DNA from 2 places in the Enterococcus faecium genome. Region 1 is predicted to be linked to the other one. Evidence: predicted binding sites of a transcription regulator. Region 1 holds the regulator's gene; the other holds the start of a gene.
The links. The regulator HrcA, encoded in region 1, represses chaperone genes, less so after heat shock. The targets are predictions, from matches to a motif close to TTAGCACTCNNNNNNNNNGAGTGCTAA.

Region 2: the regulator HrcA is predicted to act here: its motif matches at 4,021-4,047, upstream of PYW34_RS12700 (Hsp20/alpha crystallin family protein).

Annotation. Positions count from the first base shown of each region.
Region 1 is NZ_CP118955.1:1,015,951-1,023,526, forward strand. It holds gene PYW34_RS04850 (adenosine deaminase) at 1-25, shown strand, start outside; gene hemW (radical SAM family heme chaperone HemW) at 41-1,207, shown strand; gene hrcA (heat-inducible transcriptional repressor HrcA) at 1,442-2,485, shown strand; gene grpE (nucleotide exchange factor GrpE) at 2,579-3,142, shown strand; gene dnaK (molecular chaperone DnaK) at 3,193-5,022, shown strand; gene dnaJ (molecular chaperone DnaJ) at 5,173-6,354, shown strand; gene PYW34_RS04880 (amino acid ABC transporter ATP-binding protein) at 6,723-7,460, opposite strand; gene PYW34_RS04885 (amino acid ABC transporter substrate-binding protein/permease) at 7,462-7,576, opposite strand, start outside.
Region 2 is NZ_CP118956.1:71,390-78,965, forward strand. It holds gene PYW34_RS12675 (IS256 family transposase) at 65-1,210, opposite strand; gene PYW34_RS12680 (hypothetical protein) at 1,359-1,610, shown strand; gene PYW34_RS12685 (bacteriocin immunity protein) at 1,878-2,174, opposite strand; gene PYW34_RS12690 (ATP-binding cassette domain-containing protein) at 2,234-2,566, opposite strand; one part of gene PYW34_RS12695 (IS3 family transposase) at 2,631-2,859, shown strand; one part of gene PYW34_RS12695 (IS3 family transposase) at 2,859-3,757, shown strand; gene PYW34_RS12700 (Hsp20/alpha crystallin family protein) at 4,126-4,539, shown strand; gene PYW34_RS12705 (ISL3-like element IS1251 family transposase) at 4,630-5,922, opposite strand; gene PYW34_RS13085 (hypothetical protein) at 6,183-6,443, shown strand; gene PYW34_RS12710 (hypothetical protein) at 6,561-6,899, shown strand; gene PYW34_RS12715 (IS6-like element ISS1N family transposase) at 6,990-7,576, shown strand, end outside.

The sequences.
Region 1 (7,576 bases):
AAACAGGCACGACTTTTCGACGTAAGGAGAAAGAATTTCAATGATAGAAACAATAAATCCCGCAGAAAACAAGGTTTCTGCGTACATTCATATCCCATTTTGCGAGCATATCTGCTATTACTGTGACTTTAATAAAGTTTTTTTAGAAGGGCAGCCAGTAGATGAGTATGTGGAAATGCTGCTGAATGAAATGAGATTAATGCTGGAAAGTCATCCTACAGCGAATTTGGAAACACTTTATGTAGGAGGCGGAACACCAACTTCTTTATCTGCTAAACAACTTGATCGACTATTATCAGGTGCTAGAGAGATCCTGCCTTTTCAAAATGGTAATGAGTTTACTGTAGAAGCGAATCCTGGTGATTTGACCCGTGAAAAACTTCAAGTGATGAAAAACTATGGCGTCAATCGTTTATCCATGGGAGTGCAGACATTTGACAATCGCTTATTGAAAAAAATTGGACGTAAACATACTGCAGAAGATGTGTATCAAACAATGCAATTTTTAGAAGCAGAAAATTTTACCAATGTAAGCATCGATTTGATTTATGCATTACCGGGACAAACACTAGAAGGATATCGGGATACTTTGGAAAAAGCTTTGGCTTTGGATCTGCCTCACTATTCTTTGTACTCATTGATCCTCGAAAACAAAACAATGTTCATGAACTGGGTACGACAAGGAAGACTCGAACTGCCTGATCAGGAAACGGAAACCAGAATGTTTGAAGAGACGATTGAAGCAATGGAAAAGCATGGACGTCACCAATATGAAATAAGTAACTTTGGGCTCTCCGGACATGAATCTCAACATAACCTCATGTACTGGAACAATGACCACTATTTTGGGTTTGGAGCTGGTGCTAGCGGTTATCTTGGAGATATTCGTTACCGCAACAAAGGACCGATCCAACACTATTTACGCCCATTACGAGCAAATGAACGCCCGGTATTGGAAGAAGAAAAATTGACACGAAAAAATCAAATAGAAGAAGAAATGTTCTTAGGACTAAGAAAAAAAACAGGGATTACTAAAAAACATTTCTATGATCGCTATCAAAAAACAATTGAATCGGTGTACGGTGATGTGCTAAGGGAATTAGAGCAAGAAGGGTTACTTGTTAATGAAGAAGACCGTGTTTATTTGACACCAAGAGGGACTTTTTTGGGGAACAATGTGTTTGAGCGCTTTTTATTTGAAAAATAGTTTGAAGAATATTTGTTTTTTATCGAAACTTGAAAAGAAAAAGTTTAGAAAGTTTGACAATGAGGTATTGAAGTATTGATATAACTGGATTTACATCAATTATTTAGAATTAGCACTCTTGTGTTTAGAGTGCTAAAAAATGGAGTCTTTCTCTTGACAGGAGAAGGGCTTCTTGCTATATTTATAAGTGAATTAGCACTTAGAATATATGAGTGCTAATGAGAGGTGAGGAAGATGTTAACAAAGCGACAAAACGACATTTTACGTCTGATCATCCAACACTATACGAGTAGTGGCGTGCCCGTTGGTTCCAAAACATTAATGTCTGAGGGAGTCAAGGCCAGCTCAGCAACGATTCGCAATGATATGAAAGCATTAGAAGATGAAGGATTGCTGTTGAAGACTCACTCTTCTTCTGGGCGGATTCCATCTGCTTTAGGCTATCGTTATTACGTGGATCATTTGTTAAAACCTGCTCGCGTAGCAGAAGATGATTTGCTGCTGATTCGTCAGTCTCTAGGCAGAGAATTTCATGAAATCAATGAGATTATTAAGCAATCTGCTGAGATATTATCTGAGCTGACAAGCTATACGACTTTTTCATTGGGACCTGAAATAAAAGACCGCCGACTGACTGGCTTTCGTATCGTACCCTTGAATAATCGACAGATTATTGCTATCGTCGTAACAGATATGGGGAATGTAGAAAGCCAAGTGTTCACTCTTCCCGAATATATGGGAAGTCAGGAACTAGAAAAAATGGTACAGATTGTAAACGACCGTCTAGTCGGAGATCCTCTGATGACGGTGTACCATAAACTTCGTACGGAGATTCCGATGATTCTTCATAAATATTTCCAGACGACAGAAGGGATGTCTCAGTTATTTGACACCGTTCTTGGTCATGTTTTTGAAGAAAAGGTTTATGTCAGTGGACAAATGAATCTCTTGGATTATGAGCCCCGTCAAGATCTTGATCAGTTCAAATCGATGTTTTCTTTTATGAAAGACTCAGACGGACTTACACAAATGATCACTCCGATGGATAGCAATATTCATATCAAGATTGGTGCTGAATTAGGCAATGATTTATTGCAGAATATGAGTATGATTCAAGCAAGTTACGAGATAGATGGTCATGGAAGAGGTACAATAGCCTTGTTAGGGCCTACTAGTATGCCTTATTCTCGGATGTTCGGTCTAGTCGATGTTTATCGAAGAGAACTAGCAGCTAAACTTGCTGATTATTACCGCTCGCTTGACTTGTCAAACTCGTAATGTGAATAACGAAGCTATTTGCAGCTGATCGTTCTCTCTTTCTTAGTAAGAGCAATCAAACAGCTGACTGAATAATGAAAGGAAGACTGTATCGTGAAAGAAAATCAAGAAGAACTAGATAAAGAAATGACAGATGCTCAGCCAGAACCGGAAATCGATGTCGAAGCTGCAGAAGATTCGGGTATTTCAGAAGCTGAAGCGGAAGAATTCGAAACAGCGAAATTAAAAGCTGAGTTAGAAGAAATGGAAGATAGATACTTGCGGGCTCGTGCTGAAATCGCAAATATGGCAAATCGAGGAAAAAATGAGCGTGAGCAATTACAAAAATACCGTTCACAAGATTTAGCCAAAAAATTACTTCCATCAATTGACAACCTGGAACGTGCATTAGCCACAGAAGTGTCAGATGATCAAGGGGCAGGTTTGAAAAAAGGCGTGGAAATGGTCTTGGAAAGTTTGCGTAACGCACTGGAAGAAGAAGGAATTGAAAAAATCCCTGCTAAAGGAGAAGCCTTTGATCCTAATCTTCATCAAGCAGTACAAACTGTTCCAGCGACTGAAGATACACCAGCCGATACGATTGTAGAAGTACTACAAGAAGGCTACAAATTACATGATCGCGTGTTAAGACCAACTATGGTCATTGTTGCACAATAATTGTGCGGATATAAAACTTACACTTTCAATTAAAGAAGGAGACGTTAATTATGAGTAAAATTATCGGTATTGACTTAGGTACGACTAACTCTGCAGTAGCAGTATTGGAAGGAAACGAAGCAAAAATCATCGCTAACCCAGAAGGAAACCGTACAACACCTTCTGTTGTATCATTCAAAAATGGAGAAATCCAAGTAGGGGAAGTTGCAAAACGTCAAGCTGTGACAAACCCAAATACGATTTCATCAATCAAACGCCATATCGGTGAAGCAGGTTACAAAGTAGATGTAGAAGGTAAATCATATACACCACAAGAAATCTCAGCAATGATCCTTCAATATATCAAAGGATTCGCAGAAGACTATTTAGGTGAAAAAGTCGAAAAAGCAGTTATCACTGTGCCAGCTTACTTTAATGATGCACAACGTCAAGCAACAAAAGATGCTGGTAAGATCGCTGGTCTAGAAGTAGAACGTATCGTCAATGAACCAACTGCAGCTGCTCTTGCCTATGGTTTAGATAAAACAGATCGCGACGAAAAAATCTTAGTATTCGACCTTGGTGGCGGTACTTTTGACGTATCTATCCTTGAACTAGGAGACGGTGTCTTTGATGTATTGTCAACAGCTGGCGACAACCATCTAGGTGGGGACGACTTTGATAACAAAATCATCGACTACATGGTAGCAGAATTCAAAAAAGAAAACAGCATTGACTTGTCTCAAGACAAAATGGCTTTACAACGCTTGAAAGACGCTGCTGAAAAAGCGAAAAAAGATTTATCTGGCGTATCAAGCACACAAATCAGCTTGCCATTTATCACAGCAGGAGAATCTGGACCATTGCATTTGGAAATGACATTGACACGTGCAAAATTTGATGAATTAACAGCTGACTTAGTAGAACGTACAAAAGTACCAGTACGTCAAGCGTTAAAAGATGCAGGTCTGTCACAATCAGAAATCGACGAAGTTATTTTAGTCGGTGGATCTACTCGTATCCCTGCAGTTGTAGAAGCAGTACGTAAAGAAACAGGAAAAGAACCAAACAAATCAGTTAACCCTGATGAAGTAGTTGCTATGGGTGCTGCTATCCAAGGTGGCGTGATCACTGGTGATGTGAAAGATGTTGTTTTACTTGACGTTACACCATTGTCATTAGGTATCGAAACAATGGGTGGAGTGTTCACTAAATTGATTGACCGCAATACAACGATTCCAACAAGTAAATCACAAGTATTCTCAACTGCGGCAGATAATCAACCAGCAGTAGACATCCATGTATTACAAGGTGAACGCCCAATGGCTGCTGACAACAAAACTCTAGGAAGATTCCAATTGACAGATATTCCAGCAGCTCCTCGTGGTATTCCACAAATCGAAGTAACATTCGATATTGATAAAAACGGGATTGTAAATGTATCTGCGAAAGATCTAGGTACACAAAAAGAACAAAAAATCACGATCAAATCTTCTTCAGGTCTAACAGACGAAGAAATCGAACGTATGGTGAAAGATGCAGAAGCAAACGCTGAAGCAGATAAAGCTCGTAAAGAGGAAGTTGACCTACGTAATGATGTAGACGCATTGCTATTCTCTGTGGACAAAACATTGAAAGAATTAGAAGGCAAAGTGGACGAAGAAGAAGTGAAAAAAGCAGAAACAGCTCGTGACGAATTAAAAGCCGCTGTTGAAGCAAACAACATCGAGGAAATGAAAACTAAACGCGATGCATTGAACGAAATCGTTCAAAACTTGACTGTTAAACTATACGAACAAGCTGCACAACAACAAGCTCAAGAAAATCCAGAAGCAGCTCAAGGCGGAGCAGATGATGTCGTTGATGCTGATTTTGAAGAAGTCGATGGCGACGATAAATAATCAGTTCACTGAATTTCGAGAGAAGGCCAAAGTTGCTACTTTGGCTTTTTCTTTTGAAAAATAGTTTGAAGTATCGGTTTTTGTTTCAAACAAAATATGATATGATAACAAGCGACGTGAAAATGATGAGAACCAATAGGAGGAAAGCCTATGGCAACAAAACGTGATTATTATGAAGTCTTAGGGCTCTCAAAAGGAGCATCAGAAGATGAAATAAAGAAAGCTTATCGTAAGCTTTCGAAAAAATACCATCCTGACATCAATAAAGAACCTGATGCGGAAGAAAAATTCAAAGAAGTATCAGAAGCATATGAGATTTTAAGTGACCCGCAAAAACGCGCTGCATACGACCAATACGGGCATGCAGGCACAGATCCAAATTACGGTGCTGGTGGAGCTGGTGGCGGATTTGGTGGATTCGGCGGCTTCTCTGGTGGCGGCTTCTCTGGTGGCGGCTTCGGTGGTTTTGAAGATATCTTCGACTCTTTCTTTGGAGGAGGCGGTCGGTCAGTCGATCCAAATGCGCCTCGTCAAGGTGCTGATTTGCAATATACGGTCGACTTGTCTTTTGAAGAAGCGATTTTTGGTGTAGAAAAAGAAATCAAGTATAATCGGGAAGAAATCTGTCATACTTGTGGTGGAAACGGTGCAAAACCAGGCACACAACCAACTACTTGTCATAAATGTCATGGTGCAGGTACGATCAATGTAGAACGCCAAACGCCACTTGGACGAGTGATGAGCCGTCAAACTTGTGATGTTTGTCATGGCACAGGGAAAGAAATCAAAGAACCTTGTCCAACCTGTCATGGCTCAGGGCATGAGAAGAAAGCACATTCAGTTAAAGTGAATGTACCAGCTGGTGTAGAAGAAGGACAACAAATGCGTTTAGCTGGTCAAGGAGAAGCTGGAGAAAACGGCGGACCATTTGGTGATTTGTATGTGGTCTTTCGTGTAGAAGAAAGTGATATCTTTGATCGTGAAGGTTCTGAAATTTACTATGAATTGCCTTTAAGTTTTGTACAAGCAGCTTTGGGGGATGAAGTCCAAGTACCAACTGTCCATGGAGATGTGAAATTGAAGATCCCTGCTGGAACACAGACAGGTACGAACTTCCGTTTACGTGGAAAAGGCGCTCCGAAGTTACGTGGTGGTGCAACAGGCGACCAACATGTCAAAGTAAAACTGATCACACCGAAAAATCTAAATGAACAACAAAGAGAAGCATTACGTGCATTCGCTGAAGCTGGCGGCATCAAAGTTGAAGAACAGCAAGAAGACGGTTTCTTCGATAAGTTTAAAGATGCTTTTGGCGGGAAAAAGCGGAAGTAGTTTTTCTAGTAAAAATATAAAGTAGACTTGCCCAAATTTTCTATTTCTAGTAAAAACGCTAAGTCATTAATAATTAAAAACCAGACGAACAATCATACGTTCGCCTGGTTTTTTTTGTAGTTGTCATGTTTGTACCAACAAAAAAGCCAGCTTTAGAATAAGATAATCATCATAGTTTCTGAAGGTGGTATCGACTATGTACTTGATATCGTCAATGAACCGATGGTACTTTCTTATGCGATGGAACAGGTAGAGCGATTGCTTGTTTGTGCAGGAGAACAAGCGATGCGGCTGGTACAGTTAAGTGAAAAAACAAGAAACTAAAAATGCCCGGTCGTCATGAAGCAACCGGGCATTTTTGGTTTTTATTAAATATTCAATACTTTATTCAAGAAATCTTTTGTCCGTTCATTTTGCGGATTTTCAAAGATTTGTTGAGGCGTTCCGTCTTCTAAAAAGTTTCCGTCGTCAATGAACATGACACGATTGGCCACTTCTTTAGCGAAGCCCATTTCGTGCGTAACGATAACCATCGTCATACCTTGTTCTGCTAACTTTTTCATGACGTTCAAGACATCACCGACCATTTCGGGGTCGAGTGCAGATGTAGGCTCATCAAAAAGCATGATGTCAGGGTTCATCGCTAGAGCACGAGCAATAGCCACACGCTGTTTTTGTCCACCAGAAAGCATTTCAGGATACATATCTTTTTTATCTTCTAGACCAACTGTCTGCAGTAATTTGATTGCTTTTTTCTCTGCTTCTTCTCTAGATTCTTTCTTCAGGTCCATCGGTGCTAAAATGATGTTTTCCAAAATAGAAAGATGAGGGAATAGGTTAAAGTGCTGGAATACCATTCCGATATGTTGTCTCACCAAGTTGATATCTGTGCTTTTATCCATCAAGTGGGCGCCGTCAATAATAATTTCACCGTCAGAAGGTTCTTCTAAACGATTCAAGCAACGCAAAAATGTACTTTTTCCTGAACCTGAAGGGCCAATGATACAGACGACATCTCCTTCGTTGATGGATACATTGATGTCGTTTAATACTGTGTTATCGCCGTATTTTTTGACTAAATGCTCAACTAAGATTTTTTCTGCCATCTTACTTCACCTTCTTTTCTAAAACTTTTGCTAATTTTGTCAATGCTGTGATCAAAATCAAGTACATGATCGCAATGATCAAGTAAACATACGTACTTTGTGTTGTACGTGCAACA
Region 2 (7,576 bases), on a different replicon from region 1:
GAATTATGTGTAAATGGAAAATCCATTCCGTTAATTATAGTTAAATCATTGACTCTAATGTATCCTAAATTTCTTTAAATCCTTTGTGAATCCTACCTAAAAACTTGTGGTTATATTGATTAAATTGCGAAACTAAGAATCTCTCTAGAGATTCTTCATTAGGGAATTGTTCTTTTCTTCGAGTATATCGTTTTAGCTGCTTATTAAAGCCTTCAATCAAGTTCGTCGAATAAATTGTTCGCCTGATGGTGTGAGGGAAATTATAAAAGGTTAATAGGGCAGGATTCAAGAGTAAATTGACGACTCTTGGATACTGCTTTTTCCATTTCCTAGTCATAAAGTCGATGTGATCCAATGCCTCTTCTTTTGAATTCGCTTGGTAAACCAATTTGAAGTCCTCACAAATTTCTTTTCGATCTCGAACACGAACTTTATGAGCGATATTTCTAGATACATGCACACAACATTGTTGGAATTGGGCATTCGGATACACACTATGTATACTTTCTTCAATACCGCTTAATCCGTCTGTCACGACTAATAAAACTTCTTTTAACCCACGGTTTTTAAGATCTTGAAGAACTTCTTTCCAAATATAAGCAGACTCAGTTGGGGCAATAGTAAACCCAAGAACCTCTTTGGTTCCATCTAATCGAATACCAATCGTAATGTACACTGCTTCCTTCGAAACAGTCTGTCGCTTCACTGGGATATGCGTCGCATCCATAAATATAACGGAATAACTTGATTCTAACGTTCTTTCCTTAAACGCTAAAACATCTTCAGACACGAGTTTACTCATGTTGGAGATCGTTTGTGGTGTATAGTGGTGACCATACATTTTTTCAATTAATTCGGAGATTCCAGCCATAGTAATGCCTTTTTGAAATAATTTGATAATGGTCGTTTCTAACGAATCATTGGTTCTCTTATATGCTGGGAGTGTTTGTTGAGAAAATTCGCCATTCCGATCTCTAGGAATGGTTAAATTCAACTCTCCATATTCTGTTTTAAATGTACGTGAATAATTCCCATTACGGGAATTTCCTGAATTGAATCCATTTCGATCATATTTTTCGTAATCTAAAAAAGCAGTTAGCTCTGCTTGTAGTAGTGAATTAATCGCTCGTTCTAAATAATCTCGAAATAGTTCATCTAGATCCCCTTTATTGAGGAGTGTTTGCATAATTTCTATAGTAAAATTAGTCATGAGAAAGTCCTCCTATAAAATTTCTGTGTGGTAACTTTAATTTTACAGAATGGACTTTCTTTTTCTCTACCCTAAATTTCTATTTACACAAAATATTTTACGCTATCCAAAACTCATATTGGAAAAACTAGCTTTCGTAGCAGACCATGTGGACTCTATCGAATTAAAAATGTGGGCACAATACCTAACAAACGTACTAAATATTTACATGGATGATCAACTTAATGAAAAACAGAATCGATTAAATAAATTAAATCAAATCGTAACAAATTGGCACAATTTATTGCCATCCAGTCATTTGGTAGAAGGTCTACACGGCGCTTTCCAACGTTTATCTGACAGAAACGGTGATCGTCCAAACAACATTCATATTCCACCTGTATACATTTTAAAGCCATAGGAAAAAGCCTAGTATCTATTGCTAGGCTCTTTTGTATACCTCTACACATTCATTTCCTTCTTCCAGCATTCATAAGACTCAACAGTTGCACTTTTTTTCATTCTCCTACAAATTCCACTAAACAACGACCACTTATAGTCATCCAAAATAGCAGTACCTACTCCCCCTAATCCTAAGAAAAACAGTAAAAGTAAATACAAAAATAGCATCATATTATATGTACGGAGGCATTTCATTTACACATAATTCTTGACGCAACCGAAATTACTAATAACCATATCTTATATTAGATATAGACATCAATTCTTTTAATTTTTTTGATTGCTTTGCATTTAAAGATACACCGTCTTTTTTTATTGCATTTGATATTTCTAAATTCATACGACTTAAAATTAAAGGTACTGAAGTTCCTTCATTTTTCAGATTTCCAAGGTAGGTGTGCAATATCATTCGAAGGGAATCATTTCCTAAATCTGTCTCTAAATCATCTAATAATTCAGTAATAATTATTTCTGCTCTTTTGCTTCGATCATCTCCGCCAGAAAACCATTTTAAATTACTCATTTATTAATCCTCCTTAATTTTAATTTACTTTTAAATAATTTTATTATAATTTCTCGAAGTCACTTTTTATCTAAATCAATTATCAAATCGCACTTGTTTATTAAGTTAAGGTTATGGGATATCATTATTAATGTCTTATTAGAGTATGTTAATAACTTATCAAAAATTCGCATTTCAGTTTTAGAATCTAGAGCACTCGTAGCTTCATCTAACAATAAAACTTTACTTTCTGATAATAAAACTCTTGCTAGAGCTATTCTTTGCTTTTGACCACCTGATAAATTCGTTCTATTTTCTTCTAGATACGTATCAAGACCCAGAGGAAGCTCATTAATAAAACTCCACAAACAAGTATCTTTCAATACTTTATCAAATTCTGGTGTTAGTATCAAATCTTAGACAGCTTTTCGTAGAGACAAGAATAAATTAAACTTATCTACGAGAGGATGAATTTTTATGACCCGATATGAAGAAAATTTTAAACAAATGATTGTTGAACTGAATCAAACTGGACGTTCTGTTCAAGGGTTAGCGAAAGAATATGGCTTATCTGAAGCAACGATTTACAAATGGAAGAATTTATATTTACCTGATCAGTCCACAGGACTGACTGGAAAAGAAGTAGCTGAACTGAGAAAAGAAAATGCTCGTTTAAATGAGGAACTTGAAATCTTAAAAAAAGCCGCAGCCATATTCTCTCGGAAAACCTAAATTCGCTTGTTCAATTTATTGAAAAATGGTGTAAGGATTACACTGTTTCTTTGTTGTGTCGGTTATTAGAAATCCCTAGAAGTGTCTATTATTTTTATAAGAATAAACCGTTGACAGCTACAGAAATCAGAAATAATAAGTTGAAAAAGAAGATTTCAACAATTTTTTTTACGAATAAACAACGCTATGGTGCCACAAAGATCCATCAAGTTTTATTAAAAGAAGGGATTTCAGTATCTCTTAAACATGTCCAAAAGCTAATGAAACAATTAAATTTAAGGTCGATTGTAGTTAAAAAATATAGACCTCAAAGGTCTAATAAACCGATCATTTCAAAAGAGAATCTCTTAAATCAGGACTTTTCTACTGAAACGATCTGTGAGAAATGGGCAGCTGACATTACGTACATTCCTACTAAGAAAAATGGTTGGTGTTACTTATCTTCAATCATGGATTTACACACGAAAAAAATTATTAGTTATACATTTTCAAAACGAATGACTGTGGATTGTGTCATTCAAACATTGAATAAAGCAAAAATACATTATCACATTCCAGAAGGAATGATTCTACACACTGACTTGGGCAGCCAATACACAGCAAGAGAAGTGGAACAATGGCTTAAAACCAACAAAATAAGGCATTCTTATAGTAGAAAAGGAACACCTTATGATAATGCTGGAATCGAATCTTTCCATGCCTCATTGAAAAAAGAAGAAGTCTACACGACTAGCTACTCAGATTTTGAAGAAGCAAATCGAGCGCTACTTAGCTACATTGAAGGATTTTATAACCGAAATCGAATCCATAGCTCGATTCACTATCTAACCCCACAGGAATTTGAAGAATTAGCAAAAGAAAAAATGGCTTAACCGTCTCTACTAAAATGTGTCCAAGATATTGACTCAAATCCACCTGCAATATCCAACCAATCCGACATATGTGATCCTCTCCTTCTTTTTTCTTACAAATCCAGTATAAAAGCTCACTAAAAAAATTAAGACATGAAATTTACAGCTTCAGCTAAAAAATGTGTACTAATGGAAGAGCAAAAAAATTTTCATCTTTTTGCATAGATTGCTAAAATTCCTGAGCGTTACATAAGCAATGTTTCTCTTTTTGATATATAATTTTTTTATCATTTAAGAAAGGAGAATTCTAATGAAAACTTTAGATGCTATTGCATTAACTTTATTTTAACTTTATTAATAAAAAATACTTATTGAAAGGATGATTAAAAATGGCAAATGTACCTAGCATTCGCGACATGTTCCCTGATTTCAATGACGTGTTTAGTCCAGCATTCAATGATTTTTTAGGTGTTTCAAGTTATCCAAAAGTGGATTTAGTCGAAAATGAAAAAGAATACAAACTAACTGCTGATATGCCTGGCTATGACAAAGAAGACACGACAGTTGAATATTCAGATAATACTTTGACGATCTCCGCCAATCATGAGTCCCATACAGAAGATAAAGAAGATGGCAACTATGTACGGAAAGAAAGACATTCGGTCTCTTACAAACGTTCATTCTATCTTCCTAATGTTGATGAAGAAAAAATCACTGGAACCTTTAAAAACGGTGTGCTGAAATTAGTATTGCCTAAAACAGCTCATCAGCCAAAAGAAACAAAAAAAATTGAGTTAAATTAGAACTTATCGCGGCTCTTTGTCAAATGATGTTGGTAAAGAGAAATCTTAGAATAATTGGAGATCAAGTGGATCAGTTCCTCTTGATCTTTTTTAGTTGAAAATCAATGCGTTGCCATGACGAATCATGATGCGCAATTTGAAATTATAAAAGCTACGAAAGCCATATGCATTTCGTTTTAACACTTTGATATGGTTGTTCAGACATTCAAGTGGGCCATTTGAATAACTTTGTTGTAAAGCATTTTTGATTTGTGACAGAAATTTCTGGAACGTTCTCAAGGTCGTCTGATAGCCTTCGGGAAGCATGATATTATTGGTAAGTAGTTCTTCAAACGATACGTAGTCTCGTTCCTTTACAGCGTAAAGAAAGTCTTGATATAACTGATAGCCTACACGCAAAGCAGGGCTCCCTTTCAGTAAGCGATCCACAATATCGGTCTCTGTTAAATGAGCTTTGAAGCCAGGTCGCCAAAGGCGTCGAGTATAATCAAGCTTGCGTTCATCTTTTTGAAGAAGTTTCCAGTATCTTTTTAATTGCTTACCTAATTGATAGTGTTTTTGTTCTTTGCTTTTTAATAGTTGGTTCGTTTCTTTGATTCGATGATTGCGAAAGGTACGACCAATATGTTGGACGATGTGAAACCGGTCAATAATCAGCTGTGCTTTTGGAAACAGCTTTTTAACGAGCGATACATAGGGAGCGTACATATCAATCACGATCCATTCGACCGCTTCACGAATTTCTCGTGAAAAATGACTAAAATAACGTTTTAAAAAAGGCAGTTGTCGGTTCTCGACAATGTCCAATAAGCGCTGTGTTTGTCCATCCATCATGATGAAACTCATAGCACCTGAAACACCCCGAACTGATTTGAATTCATCAAAACAAAGTACCTTAGGTAACGGTGTCCGAAAAGGATTCAACGGACGATAAAATCGCTTCATAATACGGTAAACAGAAGAGACCGATAGATTTTTCTGAGCGGCGATCTCTGTCATTGAGGTATTTTTTTTCAGACGAGTCACGACAGACCAGCGGACTTTCTCACTGATGAAACAATGTTTTTTCGCAACAGAAGTATCTGCGACAAAGGTCCGCTGACAAGCTTTGCATTTGAAGCGTTGCTTTTTCAATTCGAGGTAGGTACGGTATTCAGAAACATCGTTCATTAACAACCGGACGGTTGTTGTACCCCAACGCACAATATCTGAAGCAATCTGGTGTTTACAGTGGATGCATTCTTGGGCTGTATAAATCAAGTTTCCACGATAAATATGACAGATTTGCCCTTTGTATTTTTCTTTTGTGAGACAATTTTCGTTAAAAGTAACTGATAAGTCTAGAATATCTAATGTTTCTTTGATAAGGTGAGTGTAAGACATCTTGATTCCTCCTTTTGGGTTGGTTCGCCAAATTAATTCTAAAGGATTTCAAGGTGTCTTTTCTATATGTTTTGGAAAATAAAAAAGATGCTGGTGTCATCCACCAACATCAAAAAGTATAGAGCCCTTATCGCCTCTCGATGGATGAGGGGCGATTTTTATATATTTGGATAAGAACGAGTATGTTTAAATTTTCAAAATGAGCAAAAAAATATTTTGTTTTTACGATAAAGATGTTATGATCTCTCTTGGTAAAAAATATGGGAGTTGATCATTTGATTGTCTTAAGTAAACTTTTGTTTTGGATACCATTTATCATAATGACCAGTGCTTTCTTTTACTTATTCAAAAGGCCTAATAAATACTTACTCTTATCTGCTTGTCCGATGATCTATTTTATCCATAAGATTAGAGGATTTTATTATTACGACTCTGGTATCTCATTGTTTTGCTACGAAATCAGCTTATTAGCTTCGGCCATCTTTTTCATATTTGTGTTAGAATATTTCAGAAAAAAATAAACTTCCAGTCCGTTTTGGCTGGAAGTTTTTCATTTGGTGCAGATCTTTTCAGCTGATATTCATACAAGTTGATCCATTTTTCTATTATTAAGTACATACCATTGTTACTCTTTGAATGTGGGGGAGAAAAAAATAAAAGGAGCTGGTATTTTGTTAGTTATGAGTAAAGCTTTGTTTTTACTTCCCTGCACGTTCATGTTTATTGTTTTATGTTATTTCAAAAGAAGAAAAAAATGGTGCTGGATCGATGTTCTACTATTCCTTCCCTTTTTCCCGCTTATTTATTTTCTTGAAGAAATATGGGATGATATGGCATGTGATTCTGCTTTTCTTTTTAGTCATTCATTGGGGTTTATGATCTCTCTTATGATCTTTGCCATTGTGCTATTTTTTTTGAATACGCGAATTGTAAAATTAAATTTGCTCTTTTCACTTTTCGGAATAAATTCACTGTGACTCTTGATACCTTCTTTGGTTCTGTTGCAAAGTTTTCCAAAAAATCTATTTTAGTGTAAAATTGAGAAAAAAGACAGAGAGGACAGAGTAATGAATCATTTTAAAGGCAAACAATTCAAAAAAGACGTCATTATTGTCGCTGTTGGTTACTACCTGCGTTACAATCTAAGCTATCGTGAAGTTCAGGAATTGTTATATGATCGTGGAATAAATGTTTGTCATACTACGATTTATCGTTGGGTACAAGAGTACAGCAAAGTCCTCTATTATCTTTGGAAGAAGAAAAATAGACAATCCTTCTATTCATGGAAAATGGACGAAACGTATATCAAAATTAAGGGACGTTGGCATTATCTTTATCGTGCAATTGATGCGGACGGCTTAACCTTAGATATCTGGTTACGAAAGAAACGGGATACGCAAGCAGCCTATGCTTTCTTAAAACGACTCCATAAACAGTTTGGTGAGCCGAAAGCAATTGTGACCGATAAAGCACCTTCTCTTGGCTCCGCCTTTAGAAAGTTACAGAGTGTGGGTTTATATACTAAGACAGAGCACCGAACTGTGAAGTATCTTAACAATTTAATAGAACAAGACCATCGACCTATTAAACGACGAAATAAATTTTATCAAAGTCTACGTACAGCCTCTTCCACGATTAAGGGCATGGAGACCAT